DNA from 2 places in the Halotolerantifilum yawarlongkerapense genome. Region 2 is predicted to be linked to the other one. Evidence: riboswitches for the same ligand, from Rfam matches in the RefSeq annotation. Region 2 holds a riboswitch; the other holds the start of a gene.
What was found. A riboswitch is a leader RNA that binds a small molecule or an ion and turns the genes downstream of it on or off. The one in region 2 is predicted to bind cyclic di-GMP.
Positions count from the first base shown of each region.

Region 1 (7,313 bases), 1.4 Mb from region 2:
TCGATCGAGGTGATGGATGCTGCGCTCACGCGCTACCGACCGGAGCTGGTGATTGCGGTGGGCGAATCGGTGGGGCGTAAACAGATTACCCTGGAGCGCGTGGCGATCAATGTCCAGGATGCACCCCTTCGAGATAACGCGGGAAGCCAGCCGGTGGACGAGCCGGTGATTCCCCAAGGACCAGCGGCCTATTTCTCGACGCTTCCTATTAAAGCAATGATGAGAGCGCTGGTGGATGAAGGGATTCCGGCACGTGTGTCCAACTCGGCGGGCACCTTTGTATCGAATCATTTGTTCTATGGATTGATGCACCATCTCCATCACCTCCTGCGGATGGTCCGGGGCGGTCTGGTGACGGTGCCGCTACTACCGGAACAGACCAAAGAAGATCCCAACTGCCCTTCTCAACCCCTTGAGATATCGGTGCGTGCGCTGGAGCTGCTGATCCTAGCAGCCGACCGGAGGGATGATTTGAATGAACCGGGCGGTCGAATCTGTTGACAATATTCCAAAGGATAAAGGAGAGATGAGACCCCGACGGGGGAATCATCTCTCCTTTTCATGTGTCTCTATCTCCGCTTTCTCAGGCTGAAGCCGAGTCCGCTGAGGACGAGTCCGAACCAATAGAAGAGTGTGGGAGGAATCTCGCCTGTTTGCGGCAAGGTTCCGGGGGCTTCTGGGATCGGTTCATCCAGAGTGATCTCCTCTTCAGGAGGATTGATCACTTTCGGACGCTCTGGTAGTGCTGGGGCTTGTGGTACGGGTTCTACAACCTCTACTTCTTCCGTCAGGTCGATAAAGATCGTACCTCCGCCACCGTTGTCGTCTCCATCATCGTCGTCATCATCATCGTCTCGATCTGGTGGATCATACTCGTTCGTGATGACCACCGTGGCCGATTCAACCTCTCCGCCGAGCGTAACGCTGTTCGGCGTGATGCTGAGCAGATCGTAATTCGTAGGTGCTGTCTCTGTCACCGTGTAGGTTCCTTCTCCAAGACCGGTTAAGGTCTCGGTGTCATTGCCCACGAGTGTCACGTTCTGATTGAATTCGCCAGGTCCTGTGACTACTGCGGTGAAGGTACGTGCGTTCGTTGAAATCACTGTGCCTACAGTGTTAACGACACGCTTCTGGATCGTGAGACTATAGGTCTCTTCTGGTGGTTCTTCTTCATCCACACTGTTGCGGATGGTCACGGTCATATCAGGGGTGTTCTCTGTCAATATCACGTTTGTAGGTGTGATATCGATCAGATCGTAACCCGAAGGCACATTCTCTCGAACAACATAGGCATAGTCGAGCGATAGCTCATCAAAGACAAGCGGTGTACCGGCAACTACGTCACCTCTTAAGGTTCCTCCTTCTCCAAAGGATAAGACGACTTCAAATGGTGTCGTATCACTTGTGATCATAGTCTCTCCATCCCATACTTCTTTTACGATGGTGATGGAACCGTATACCGGTGGTTCTTCCTCATAGTAGTTACTGAAGGTCAGCTCTTGTGCCAGATAACCCTGCTCAATGAGCACGGGCTGTATGGGATCTTCACAGAAGTAATCTGCTACAGGTACTTCCGTCACCACGTAGCTTCCTGGCTCAAGACCGTACAATGTGATGCTACCGTTACCCTCGATGGTCGGCGTTGCGGTAAAGCCCTTAGGACCTTCTACATTGAAAGTGAAGGTGACTTCATTACCCTCATCCAGAGAATCGTCAGCATATACCATCTTATTGATAGTCAACGAACCTGTGATCCACTCATTCTGGATCGTCGCGTTGATATCATCATCATTCGGAGTAAGCTCCACCGTAGCTGATGGATAATAATCGATCAGCCGGTACCCTTCGGTCGGTCGTTCGACCAGTTCGTATGTGCCGAGAGGCAGGTCGATGGACTTCGTCTCCCAACCTGTAAAGGTCAGAGTATCGTAGATCATTTCTCCATCCATGATGTCGACGACAAAGACGCCTTCGTCATCATCTTTCATTTCAAGCTCTTCGCCACCGTTATCAAACCAGACTTCTTTGTCAATGATCAGGAGACCGGTGGGTGGTGGTACCTGCTGGTTCTTCACTGCGATAACCGCACCCTTGTAAAGATCTACGCCCATATAGTTACCAGTGGGCTCATCATAAAGATCTCCACGTGCGTATACACCAGTGCCAGTTACATTCCACTCGGGACCAGATCCTTCGCTGAGTACAACGGTTTGGTCGAACTCTGGCTCAATCGTCAGCGGGTCATTCGTTGTGTCCAACTTGTACGATTCCTCAGTTCCTTGGATCTCAATGTTGATCTCCCAAAAGATATTGGGCTCATCCATTGACTCTCCCTCAGCATCGTACCATTCCTTGTCAATGGTTACTTCATACTTGCATATTGCACCATCGGATTCTGCTGTCGCAGAGAACAGCTCTTCAATCCAGTAGATGGTCTCTTCCATGTCGCCTGTGTAGAACAGATCGTATCCCCCTGCTTCTACTGTACCAGACTTTTCTACTTCCCCATCATGATACGTGTAGACCATATCATACGGATTCGGGTTCTCTACACTAAAGCGGTACTCACCACGCTTCTCTGTACAAACCGGTCTAAGAATTAGCTCTTCAGGCACTTTGTAATAAAAGGTCACATGGCTGATCTGGTGATCAATTTCGATAACCGAGTCAGTAGTCTTACCACCTCCATCGCTTGAAGGAGTTTGTAAGTTCGTGTCACTCAAAACTGGAGGATCGTAAGCATAAACATTTCCCTTGAGAGGCCCTCCTTTTACATACACATAGCTGACTGGAAAATTGGCCTCAAAAGATACTTTTGTCCCCATTTCATTCAGGTGAATCTCTACTCTAAAGTCTGATGGACCATAATAGACTCCATCTTCAAGTGGACCTTTTTCATCGTCACCTGGGATTTTCAATGCTAGGTATCCTTCATATTCAGGATCTTGATTCCCATCCCACATCGTAGGCGTAACGCTCGCACCCACACTGACGATTCCTGTTCCCATAACAAGGAGCAGGATCAAACCGAACGCGAGAATTCTTCTACCCTTCCTCTTCATTACCATCACTCCTACCTTCCTACAATACACAGATTGTCAACACCCATTATCTGTAAGGGGCCCCACTCCTCCCTTGCATTCAAAAACCAAAAAACGCCACAAAGAATGCGGCGGTCGGACGATCTTTCTCTAAAGAAAAAGACTCCTGGCTTTGCGTCCCCATCTCACGGTGGGTTTGCTCTTGACGCGCTTCAACGAATCCTCTTATCGTTTCCACTATTTCCTTATTAAACCAAAAGAAAACTGCCACAAAAAAACGTGGCAGTCGATCGTTCTCCGTATGCGGGAGATATCTGGCTTTGCGTCCCCGTCTCGCGGCGGGTTTGCTTTTCACAAATAGAGGAATTTTCAGATGAGTATCTATCCTATATATACCACCGAAGCCAGATGCTAAGCAAAATGTTCGAGAGCCAAGTAAAAATTTAATCCCCCTTGTATATCACAGAACTCGAAAAATTCACTCGAGTTAATAAAGATCATTCAGACTATTTCTCTTAACGATTATTCACCATTATCCAAATGCCTTGACGTTGAATAATTTGTATCTATATTGCTCAGCAAACCAAAACGCGAAAAATCAATTAATTAGCAACCGTCCGCGATACTTCCTCCATTAGAAGACCAACTCTTATTTGAGCTTCTGACTCAGTCGCATGCCAGTACGCTCTGAAGAAGACAGAGAAGACACTGAGCATCATTCCGAGTATCAGACCAATAGCCGTATTCATTAACACCCTTGGGCCTGTGGATCGTGTGGGCACGAAAGCATGAGAAATTACGATCATCTGGGAACCCGTGACTTTTGATGCCTCCTCGATGCGCGTACTCTCCAGTTGGTTCAAGAAGGCATCGTAGATTCGCTGTGCTGTGCTCACCTTGTTGGAGACCAATCTTTCCTCGTATTGACGATCGGAAAGAGCGAGCCTTAGCTCTTCAATCTGCTTTTCCATTTCAGCAATAGATTCTTTGAGCAAGACGTTTTCCTGTTCAAATCGCGTATCTAGGTTCCGCAGTTGCTGCTGGACACGTTCTTCGGCTATTCGCAGATCCGTGTGACGTGATGTCAACTCTGTATGCATGGGATTAATCTCTTCGCTATACATCGTTACATCTGAAAAACCAGAGGCCACAGTATCCTTGAGCGCCGGCTCGTCATAGAAACTCTTCTGCACCTGAAGCACCTGCTGGGTTTCGGCAAGCTGATTATCTACCGTACTCAGCTCAGCACGAAGTGACTTGATCGCCAGTTCTTTATCGAGCTTTTGGTTCTCGTAACGATCGTATAGTCCCACTTCCTTTGACTTAAACTCATTGAGCAGTCCTTGGTGAATGCTGATCTCCGAGCGTAACTCGTCAGAAGACTTCCCCGTGGCGATCAGTTCGCGGTGCTCTCTTAGACTTTCCTCGAGTGACAGTTTCTCGCTTATCATCTGCTCAGAAAGAAAAGAAGAAGAAATTTCAAACCTGCCCTTTTGTAAGTCGTCAATAAACTGCATGTACTCTTCTTTTACCGTGTTCGCCAGCATGGCCGCATACTCGGGATCTGTATCCGTGACGGTGATATGAATCATGTTGGAGTCTTCATCAGAAGTCACATTGATCTTCTGTCTGAATCCCTCGTATGTAATGTCCTCCGGCAGTTTAGCACTCTCCATCACAAGGCTGATCACCTCATAGCTCAGGATTTGGTCACGATACGTTGCAATCGAGAAACGGGGCATGGCATTTATTCCCTCCAGCAGGGCACCCATATCATCACCGTTCGAGGCATCCATTCGCTGATCAGCCGTGTTCGCCGGCATTAAAACAGCCGTGGCTTCATATGTGGGTTCCATCAGGAACTTTGATCCAGCAAAGGCTAGAACGCCAAAAACCAGCGTGACGATTAATATCGTCATCTTTCCTCGAAGCAACGTTTCGATCAACTCACGTAAGCTGATTTCATCAAAATGGTTCTCATTCAATAAACACACCTCTTTTGTAAAAATTATGAAATATGACAACGCCACTATTATATCAACTATTCCGTGTCGAAAAACCTCTACTTTTGTCGAACTCCGCATTCTGGGCAAAAAATTCGGAATCCCGTGAGTAGGGATTCCGGAAAACGATTATTTGTTCAGTCAAGACGTCTTTAGCGCTCGCGCCCAGGCCTTGGCCCGCTCGATCTCGCCATCAAAGAGGGGCCCTTCCTTGTCCTTGACAAAGAATCCAGCGACCTCTCCCGCGGCACTTCCTCCGCTTCTTAAGAGCTTCTTTTGCATCGGTTCTGCAGCATAGCCAAAGACCGACACAAAGGCGTTCAGCACCTTCGAGTTTACCTCTTCCAAAGAAGCACGTGTGTCGAAAGCCGCCACACGTCTTCCCCTTAGGCTACCGCGGGATTGAGTCCCCAACCAGTCATTAATCGCTTTTGTGGCTTTAAAGGCTCTGGTGGGCGATCCCACCACTACGAGGGACACCGCCTCTGGTACCGGACCGGGACCTGTTTTCACGTCGATCACCTCTACCTCAAGACTTTCCTTGAGCGCCTCCCCGATGGCTTCCGCCACTGCCTTGGTGTTGCCGAAAAACGAATCGTAGACTACCCATGCTTTTTCACCCACAATAGATCCCTCCCAAAAATATTTTTGATCCATCTGATTATTACTACCCATTTTCATAAAATTGTAGCATTTTTGTAACCATTTTTTACCTTAAATCGGGGATTTTCGACATCCTTCGACCTTTCCAAACGCACGCGAATCCGATATAGTAGAAATGAATCGTTAACGTGCGAAATACAGAGGAAGACTAAGGTGATTTTTATGCAGCAACGCATCAGACAGGGTGCTCTGATCCTGGCGGATATCCTACTCATCAATCTATCGTTCTTACTGGCCTTCTACCTGCGCTTTGAAGGTAGCCTCCTATCGGGGCAGGCCATGCAGTATCTACATACCTACGAAGATATCTTTATCACCATCACACTGATCAAAGTGGTGATCTTCTACTTTTTCAAGATGTACTCCAGCCTCTGGCGCTATGCCAGTGTGGACGAAATGGTCCAGGTGGTCACCGCTAGTTTCTTTGCCACGGCGGGCACCACCACCTTCATGGTCCTGACCCAGAACCAGCTACCGCGGAGCATCTACATCATGACCTTGATTCTTGACGTGGCCTTCCTGGGCGGTCTGCGCTTCTCCTACCGCTTCTTCCGTCTGATGAAACAACGACGGCTGGGACGACACAATGAGGGGAAGAAAGTCCTCATCGTGGGCGCGGGCGACGCCGGCGCCATGGTGGTCAAGGAGCTCAACCGTCACACGGAACTCCACCTGCACCCGGTGGGCTTGGTGGATGACGATCCCATGAAAAGAGGCAAGGTGATCGCCGGCGTCCCCGTCATGGGTGATACCCTGGATATCCCGGCTATCGTCAAGCGGGAGGGAATCGATCAGATTATCATTTCCATCCCATCGGCCTCACGTAAAGAAATCGCCCGTGTGACATCCGAAGCCACGGAAACGGGCGTCGAGCTCAAGATCCTACCCGGTATGTACGAGTTGATCGACGGCCAGGTGGACATTCAGAAAATCAGGGACGTCAAGATCGAGGACCTGCTGGGTAGAGACGAGATCGTTCTTGCGTCTGATGCCATCGACAGCTACATCAAGAACCGGACCGTGCTCATCACCGGCGGTGGTGGCTCCATCGGTTCAGAGCTGGCCCGACAAGTGGCTGCCTTTAACCCGAGAAAACTCATGCTCCTCGACATCTACGAAAACAACCTCTACGCCGTGCAGCTAGAACTCAAGAGAAAGTACCCCGATCTCGAACTCGAGGCCATCGTGACCTCGGTGAGGGACCAAAGGGCCATCGACCTGCTCTTTCAAAAAAAGCGCCCTGAGGTGATCTTCCACGCTGCGGCCCACAAACACGTGCCCCTCATGGAGACCAGCCCCAAGGAAGCCATCAAAAACAATGTTTTCGGTACCTACAACGTCATGGAGGCGGCTAAGAAGTACGAGGCCGACCGTTTCGTTCTGATTTCCACGGACAAGGCCGTCAATCCCACGAATGTCATGGGCGCCTCGAAACGCATCTGCGAGATGCTCGTGCAGAAGGAAAAGGACGACCAGCACACCAAGTTCGTGGCCGTCCGCTTCGGCAATGTCCTGGGCTCCAACGGTAGCGTGATCCCGATCTTCAAAAAGCAAATCGAAGACGGCGGACCCATCACCATCACCCACCCCGATATCACAAGGTATT
Region 1 covers NZ_CP199719.1:2,329,665-2,336,977, reverse strand. Annotated here, with positions in the region: gene pcp (pyroglutamyl-peptidase I) at 1-501, shown strand, start outside; gene ACULM0_RS11475 (LPXTG cell wall anchor domain-containing protein) at 570-3,068, opposite strand; cyclic di-GMP riboswitch class I at 3,169-3,252, opposite strand; cyclic di-GMP riboswitch class I at 3,320-3,400, opposite strand; gene ACULM0_RS11470 (GumC family protein) at 3,644-5,026, opposite strand; gene ACULM0_RS11465 (flavodoxin family protein) at 5,186-5,668, opposite strand; gene ACULM0_RS11460 (polysaccharide biosynthesis protein) at 5,870-7,313, shown strand, end outside.
Region 1: linked by a shared signal. The riboswitch ahead of ACULM0_RS11475 (LPXTG cell wall anchor domain-containing protein) and the one ahead of ACULM0_RS04525 (transglutaminase-like domain-containing protein) in region 2 are both predicted to bind cyclic di-GMP.

Region 2 (7,313 bases):
TGCAAAGTCAAAATCACCGTAGTGTAGTTTCACACCTGGAAGACCATCTTCACGCTCAAGGAACTCCATGGTAGAACCAAATACCAGTTCGTCGGCTACTGCGGTCATATCCGATACCGTCTCAAGACCGTACTGATCGGCAATCTCTTTTCTCACGCTGAAGGTATACGTGTTGTTGTAGCCGAGCTCTTCCAACCAGTACAGATTGTACTCATCTTCAAAGACTTGAGCCACGTGGTCGTATACCGCCTGGGGATCCGTCAGTCCGGACTCACCGAGCAGTGCGCCGTAAGCTGTACCGGTAAACTCACCATACACATCGACGTCTCCTGATCTCAATGCTTCGAAAACGAGACTCGTGGAACCGAACTCTGTGACGTTGGCCTCGTAGTCCGTCTTCTCCTCGATCAATCGGGCGAAGATCTGTCCTGTGATCCGCTGTTCCGTATAGTTCTTATGTCCTACTTCGATGACCTTGGCCTGTTCGCCGCAACCGGCGAGCACACCGAGTGCAAGTACGCTGACAAGTGCTAAAATAAGTAGCTTCTTCATTTGATCATTCCTCCTCATACTTCGTTAAATCCTACGCTGCGTCTTTTTGACTAGTGATTCCCTCTGGAGTCAACTTCGTTTCAAAGAGTCCCATCAATTTGTCGATGGAAATGGCTAACAGTGCTGTGGGCACAGCGCCTGCGAGGACCATATTGTTGTTCGCCATACTGATCCCTTTGAAGATCATCTCACCGAGACCACCGGCGCCGATCAGGGCCGCTATGGTTGCCGTACCGATGTTGATGACCGTCGAAATCCGGATACCACCCATAATGACCGGTAGGGCCAAGGGGATCTCGATCTTGGTCAAGATCTGATTGGATGTCATACCCATCCCACGCCCGGCATCGATAATCGCTTCATCCACACTGTTGATCCCGATAAAGGTATTCTTGATAATCGGGAGCAAGGCGTAGAGAAAGAGGACAAAGACTGAAGGCGTGTAGCCGATTCCCAGTAACGGGATAATCAGACCGAAGAGCGCAAGCGAGGGGATCGTCTGAAAAATATTGGCGATGCCCAGCACGGGGCCCCTTACACTTCTTTTCTTACTGATCCAGATGCCCACTGGGACACCCAGTATGATCGCCAGGATCACGGCGAGGCCTGTGATCTGGATATGTTGTATTGTCAAGCCGATGAGCTCATCGGACCGCGAGGCCAGGAACTCGAAAAAATTCATTCTATTCATCTATGAACAACCCTCCTCTTACTGGTGTTCTTCTTCGTAGTCGACAACAGCCTTGGTGATGATGTTCAAGATCGATGCGCGGGTGATCATGCCGATCAGGTTCCCATCATCGTTCACAACGGGCAGATAGCGCACCTGCTTCTCTTCCATGAGCTGAAGCACATCCACCATGTTGGTGTGTTGATGAACGGTGATGAAATCTCGGTTCGCGATTTCTTCCATCTTGATCCGGTGCTCACCCTGTTCTCTGAGTGTTTCACGCGTGATGAAACCAAAGGGAGGCTGTGGTTTTTCGCCTTCTTTCTCCACGACGAAGAGTACCTCGAGGTCCTTTTTCTTCATGACCTCCGTCACCTGAGCCGGTGTTCGTTTCTTACCGACGGTCACGAGCGTTTTGTGCATGATGTCGCTGGCAAAAAGCATCTCTGGTGATTTCCAAAGACGATCCTTCCCGACAAAGTACTCGACAAAAGCATCCGCCGGATGCTTCAAGATTTCCTCTGGTGTGTCATACTGTAAGATCTTACCGTCTTTCATAACAGCGATACGATCGCCGATCTTAAGCGCTTCATCCATATCGTGGGTAACAAAGACGATGGTTTTACCCAACTCATCCTGCAACTTCAATAGTTCCTTCTGAAGCTGTTCTCTCGTCAAAGGATCGAGCGCACTGAAAGGCTCGTCCATCAGAATAATGTCCGGATTCACCGCCAAAGCTCTAGCCACACCGATCCGTTGCTGCTGTCCACCGGACAGCTCGTGCGGATACCGGTTGTAGTAATCTTCGGGTGCTAAGTCGACGAGCTCGAGTAATTCGAAGGCGCGCTCTTTTCGTTTTGCCGCGTCCCACCCCTCGAGTTCGGGAATTATCTCAATATTTTTCCCCACCGTTAGGTGAGGCATGAGACCCACTTTCTGGATCACGTATCCAATTTGTCGACGCAGTTCGATCTTGCTTCGCACTGTGTAATCTTCCCCATCGATCAAAATCGTCCCACTGGTGGGCTCGTTCAAACGGTTGATCATCCGCATGGTCGTCGTCTTACCGCAACCGGATTCACCGATCAACACGACGATCTCTCCTGTGTTGATCTGCAGGTTTAACTCCTCGACGACGTTCGTCTTGCCATCATAGGATTTGGTCAAATTCACGAGTTCTATCAATCTCACGACCTCCTCTTTTTCCAACTGATTTCATGTCATATGAACATATGCACACAATTCGCTATTTTATAAACGTATTTTCTCTATTTCAAAGTATATCAGAGGATTGTACAACTGTCAAAAAATGTGGCCATGAAAGCGTTTCCGTATTTTAAAAATCTATAGTTCCGGATTAAACATCATTTTTCATGAAAAAACACCTTCCATTAGTATAGAAGGTGTTGATGTCTACAAATCCAACTCACCAGATCGAATCTGCTCGATCAGATGCTCTACCTTTTCTTTGATCAGATCTCGCGTCTTCCGGAAACCCTCGATGGGGCCGCCCGATGGATCGTCTAGACCCCAATCTTCTTCGTGTTTGCTTGGGACGAAGGGGCATACCACGTTGCAACCCATGGTGATCAGGATATCCAGTTCACTGGGTATGTCGGATAAAAGCTTGGGGTGGTGGTCTGACATATCGATCCCCGCCTCTACCATCACTTCAACGGCTCGTGGTTTGACCTCTGGATACTCCTCGGTCCCGGCAGAATAAGCTTCAATCAGGTCGCCACCCAGTGCCTTTGCCCACCCTTCTGCCATCTGACTTCTACATGAATTGTGCACACATACAAACGCCACTTTATAAGCCATAGAATCCTCGCTTTCACATCACCATTACCTGTTATTCATTCTCATTTATATTATAGTGCATCGCGCGCCCTTCGTCCAATGGGTTAACAAAGGCTTAACAAAAAACGCGCACTTGAAAAGGACGGTCCCACGGGACCGTCCTGACTTTCGATTTAATATTCTCGGACCTTTAGGTAATCACTCGCGCTCTTGAACATCATGCTAGGCGCGTTAATGGTATTGTCGTAGGTCGAATCAATGATCGCCCATCGGTCTTCGTCGGCCAAATAAACTTCGTTCCAGGCGTGGTAAACATCGATGCCGGTTCGGTAGCCTTTGACGAGCTTCGTAGGAATCCCTTGACTTCTCAGCATCGCACCGAGCAGAGCCGAGTAGTCATAGCAGATGCCCGTTCCAGTGGCCAGCACTTCATCGATCACCGGCACGTAATTGGTGTCGATGGTATTGATCTTGTTGTAATCGTAGCTCATCATTCCCACGACATAGTCGTACAGTATTTCAATTTTCTCGCGATCATCCATGGCGCCTGCCACGAGGGTTTCGGCCAGTTTAATGGCTTCCATCTCCGCGTCCCAGTCTACCGGTTGTGCGGACTGGAGGTAAACGCTCGTATCTGCAGTCATCGATGCGACGATTGTCTTGCGCTCAAGCACACTGTACTTGTTACCGCTCGATTGTCTGAGCAGCGTCATGCGGTAGGATCCGCTACCCAGCTGCAGCGGGACATTCAGATTGTTGGCATCAAAGGTGTAGTAGTACTTCGCCTCATCTTTTTCCACCATCAGTTTCAGCGTTTCGCCGGCGGTTTGTCGTTGTAGAGAAACGACACCCTGTGCGATGGCTTCTTCATTGAAAGCTACCTGCGTGTTCGCGAAGGCCACAGCGGTAGTTGATAATATCAGGATCAATACAAATAGGCTGGCGATGAATTTTCTCATCGAAAACTCTCCTTTCGGTAGCTGGCTGCCCCCTATGGGCCCTATAGCTTTGCGTCACCAGATTCCTCTGGTTTTGCCTTTGTCGCTTGAGAGTGTACTCTCGATTGACGTCTATGCAATTAATTGTAAAATATTTCCTAGTGAAAATAAAAAAACTAACCACTTCGGTAGCCAGGCTGCCATTTGAAAGGCCCTGTAGCTTTGCGTCCCCGCATTTCCACGGGTTTGCCATTATCGGAGGATAGTCCTCGCTAATATGTGAATAGTATACCACAGCTCTTTTGTTTATGTCAACCGTAAAGAGGGCGCCGAAAGATAACTTTCAGCGCCCTCTTTGAGCTATCCTTCATGCGATGGAACTTGCCTTCAGTGCAAGGCACCATCGCTTCTGACCAGTGAAAGAAAAGTATTGGTGATTTCTGGATCAAACTGATTGCCCGCTCCAGCTTCGATCTCCTTGATTGCCTCCTCGAGGGATTTCTTCTCTCGATACGGTTGATCGTGAACCATCGTATCATAGGCATCGAGCAGTGCGAAAACGCGATCCACAATCGGGATCTCTTCTCCCTTCAGTCCGCTCGGATACCCACGGCCGTCCCATCGTTCATGGTGGTCGAGCACCAGTTCGTCGATGTAATGGATCTCGTAGATCGAGCTGGCAAGTCGATACCCGATTTCCGCGTGTCTTCTGAGAATCTCCCACTCTTCTTGAGTCGGTGGTTCGCGCTTGAGCAGAAGCTCTTTGGGGACAAAGACCTTGCCGATATCATGGTACTCTGCCAAAAGCTTCAGATCCCGTATTTGCTCATCACTGAGACCAACGGCCTTGCCTACCTTCTCCGACAAACGCTTGAGTCTCGCGAAGTGTCCTTCTGTCTCGACTTCCAGTTCATTCAACCACTGGAGTATATGCCGGACGATCCCTTCCTTCATTTGTTTGCTCTCGATCAACTTGTGATGGTACATCCGATCATCCGCACGTTGGTAGACATCGATCAAATTTTCCCCTTCCTCCGTTTTCTCGGCTACACCGAAACTAATGGACAGGTTGAGGTACTCTAGGGGACGATCGGAACAGGCTGACTTGATCCGCTGCACGATGAGTTCTGCCTTCTCCCGAGGCATCCTCGGTAAGAGCGCTGCAAATTCATCGCCCCCGACGCGCGCCAGGATATCCTCTTCTCTCAGCGATCCCTTGATAATCTTTGCAGATTCACGAAGCACCAAATCACCCGTGCGATGGCCGAAAGCATCGTTGATAAGCTTGAGTCCGTTGATGTCGCCCACGATAATCGTGAGGGGGAGCTGACGCTTGACATCCAGGCGGATCATTTCCTCTTCAAAATAATGGCGATTGTAAATACCCGTTAGTCGATCGATGAACTGGGCATGATGGCGATCCTCTTGCCCTTTTCTCCGCATGTACTCGGGAAAAGAGGGCCCCATTTGAATTTCCTGCTGCTCCGCGTCAAGTGAAGCGCCCCCCATCTGATTGCGTATCTCCGTAATATCAGATAGATACAGATAAAGATGGTTCGGATCATCGGCCATGATTGTAACCAGGTACCAGGCTTCTTTCTCCGGGATATACTTCTCGAACTTCTTGACTGTATTGGGGATCATCGCGTTGTATATATCGTTGAGACGCAGAAAGTGATCTTCATACTCTACCACGAGGTCCGACATCCTGCGACCGATCAGTGCGGTTTTCGGCGCACCAAAAAGCGTTTCAAAATTCGAACTAGCCTCGATAAACAAATAGTCCATGAAATGTCCACTGTTATCGTAAAGCGCCTTGAACTGCATGAACAGATCTTTCTTAGCACTGTATTCCATCATTTTGATCAACTCCTCACGAAATCTTCTACCCTAAAGGTAACACAGGACGATGTCAGCCTTCGTGCGTTTCAATTGCAAGGAGCATAGGAATTCATAACAAAAATCGTTCATATGCGTTACAGCCCGGGCACAAGAAAACCGCTCGCACATTCTTCCGCGAACGGTTAAAACATCATCATCTCAATGCGATTGAAAGAGAAAGACAAGCGGTGAGGCTTCTCGCACTTTTCCTCGAAAGCCGATCGAATACGCTGTTCGATCACCCCAATGTGTTGGTAGTCCGCATGATCGAGCAACATGAGGAGTTGCCTATCGTTCCACTGTGCGTAAAGGTCACCCAAACGCAATGACTCCCCAATCACACTTTTCAACTTGGACATCGCCAGTGCCTTTTCCGCAGGCAAGTCGATCGGCTCCAGGGTTACAAGCGCCAGCATCCGCGTCTCGTCATCCCGTCGTGATTTTCTTTTCTCTACATTGTAAACGAAGCGGAGATACTCGAGATCACAGTAGTATGCGCCACTGGCCTCCTGCTCGGTCAGACGGGCTTCGATACTATTGAGATCCGTCAGCGCCTTCTCTTCGCTCTCGAACTGAATCCTGCGGTAGACAGCTTTCATGGCTGACGTCGGTTTGATATCATAATCCTTGTACAGTTTATAGGTCGTGTACTCATAATGACTGAGAGCCTGCTGTACCAACCCCTTGGCAATCATGGCCTCAAGGTAAAGGATATGGAAACTCTCCTCAAAGGGTTGGAGGGCAATGGCCCGCTCGCAAACCTCCATGATCTCTTCATACCGCTTGCGCTCTTTCAATAGGTTGAGCAGCTTGATCATATTCTGGTAATACAGCCGGGCGTAACGATTCTTGATCGGGACGGTCCAGTCGCCGTAACCACTGGAATCAAGGTACTCTCCCAAATAATACCGTAGTCCATCACGATATCGTTCGATCGCTTTTTCAGGGTTACTATCCACCAGTTCCTTGGCCTCGCGCATGGCAACCTCGAACTGATCGGAATCGACCACGCATCGGTCGCACAACATCAACATGTAGTAACCGTATTCGAAGGTAATATGAAAGATCGGTCCTTCGAGTGGAAGTTCCTCTTCCATCTCCTCTAGCATTTTTCGCAACCGGAAGATCTGGGTTCTGAGGACATTCTTGGGATCATTGTGATCCTTCTCCTCAAACAAATGGTTGACGATCGACTCCGGTAATAACCGCTTCTCGCGAAAGGCAATGAAATACTTGAGAAGCTCCAGGATTCGGTAAGATCGACCCATGGTACCGAGCATGCTCTCCCCCTGGTACAAAATATCGAACTCACCGAAAGTTCGAATAGATATGCTGTTGTCCTGCTTCATCTCCTGATGCGCCATGGAATGAACTCCTATCTGAACATACAATCGAAGGAGGAAGTTCGCATTGCCAAAAAATGGTACAACGGAACCAAACTCCTGGCCCTCAACGGCCAAAAAGATATCATT
Region 2 covers NZ_CP199719.1:937,441-944,753, forward strand. Annotated here, with positions in the region: gene ACULM0_RS04505 (ABC transporter substrate-binding protein) at 1-552, opposite strand, end outside; gene ACULM0_RS04510 (ABC transporter permease) at 584-1,243, opposite strand; gene ACULM0_RS04515 (ABC transporter ATP-binding protein) at 1,262-2,407, opposite strand; gene ACULM0_RS04520 (arsenate reductase ArsC) at 2,636-3,043, opposite strand; gene ACULM0_RS04525 (transglutaminase-like domain-containing protein) at 3,196-3,981, opposite strand; cyclic di-GMP riboswitch class I at 3,995-4,069, opposite strand; cyclic di-GMP riboswitch class I at 4,145-4,221, opposite strand; gene ACULM0_RS04530 (HD-GYP domain-containing protein) at 4,348-5,820, opposite strand; gene ACULM0_RS04535 (bacterial transcriptional activator domain-containing protein) at 5,985-7,205, opposite strand.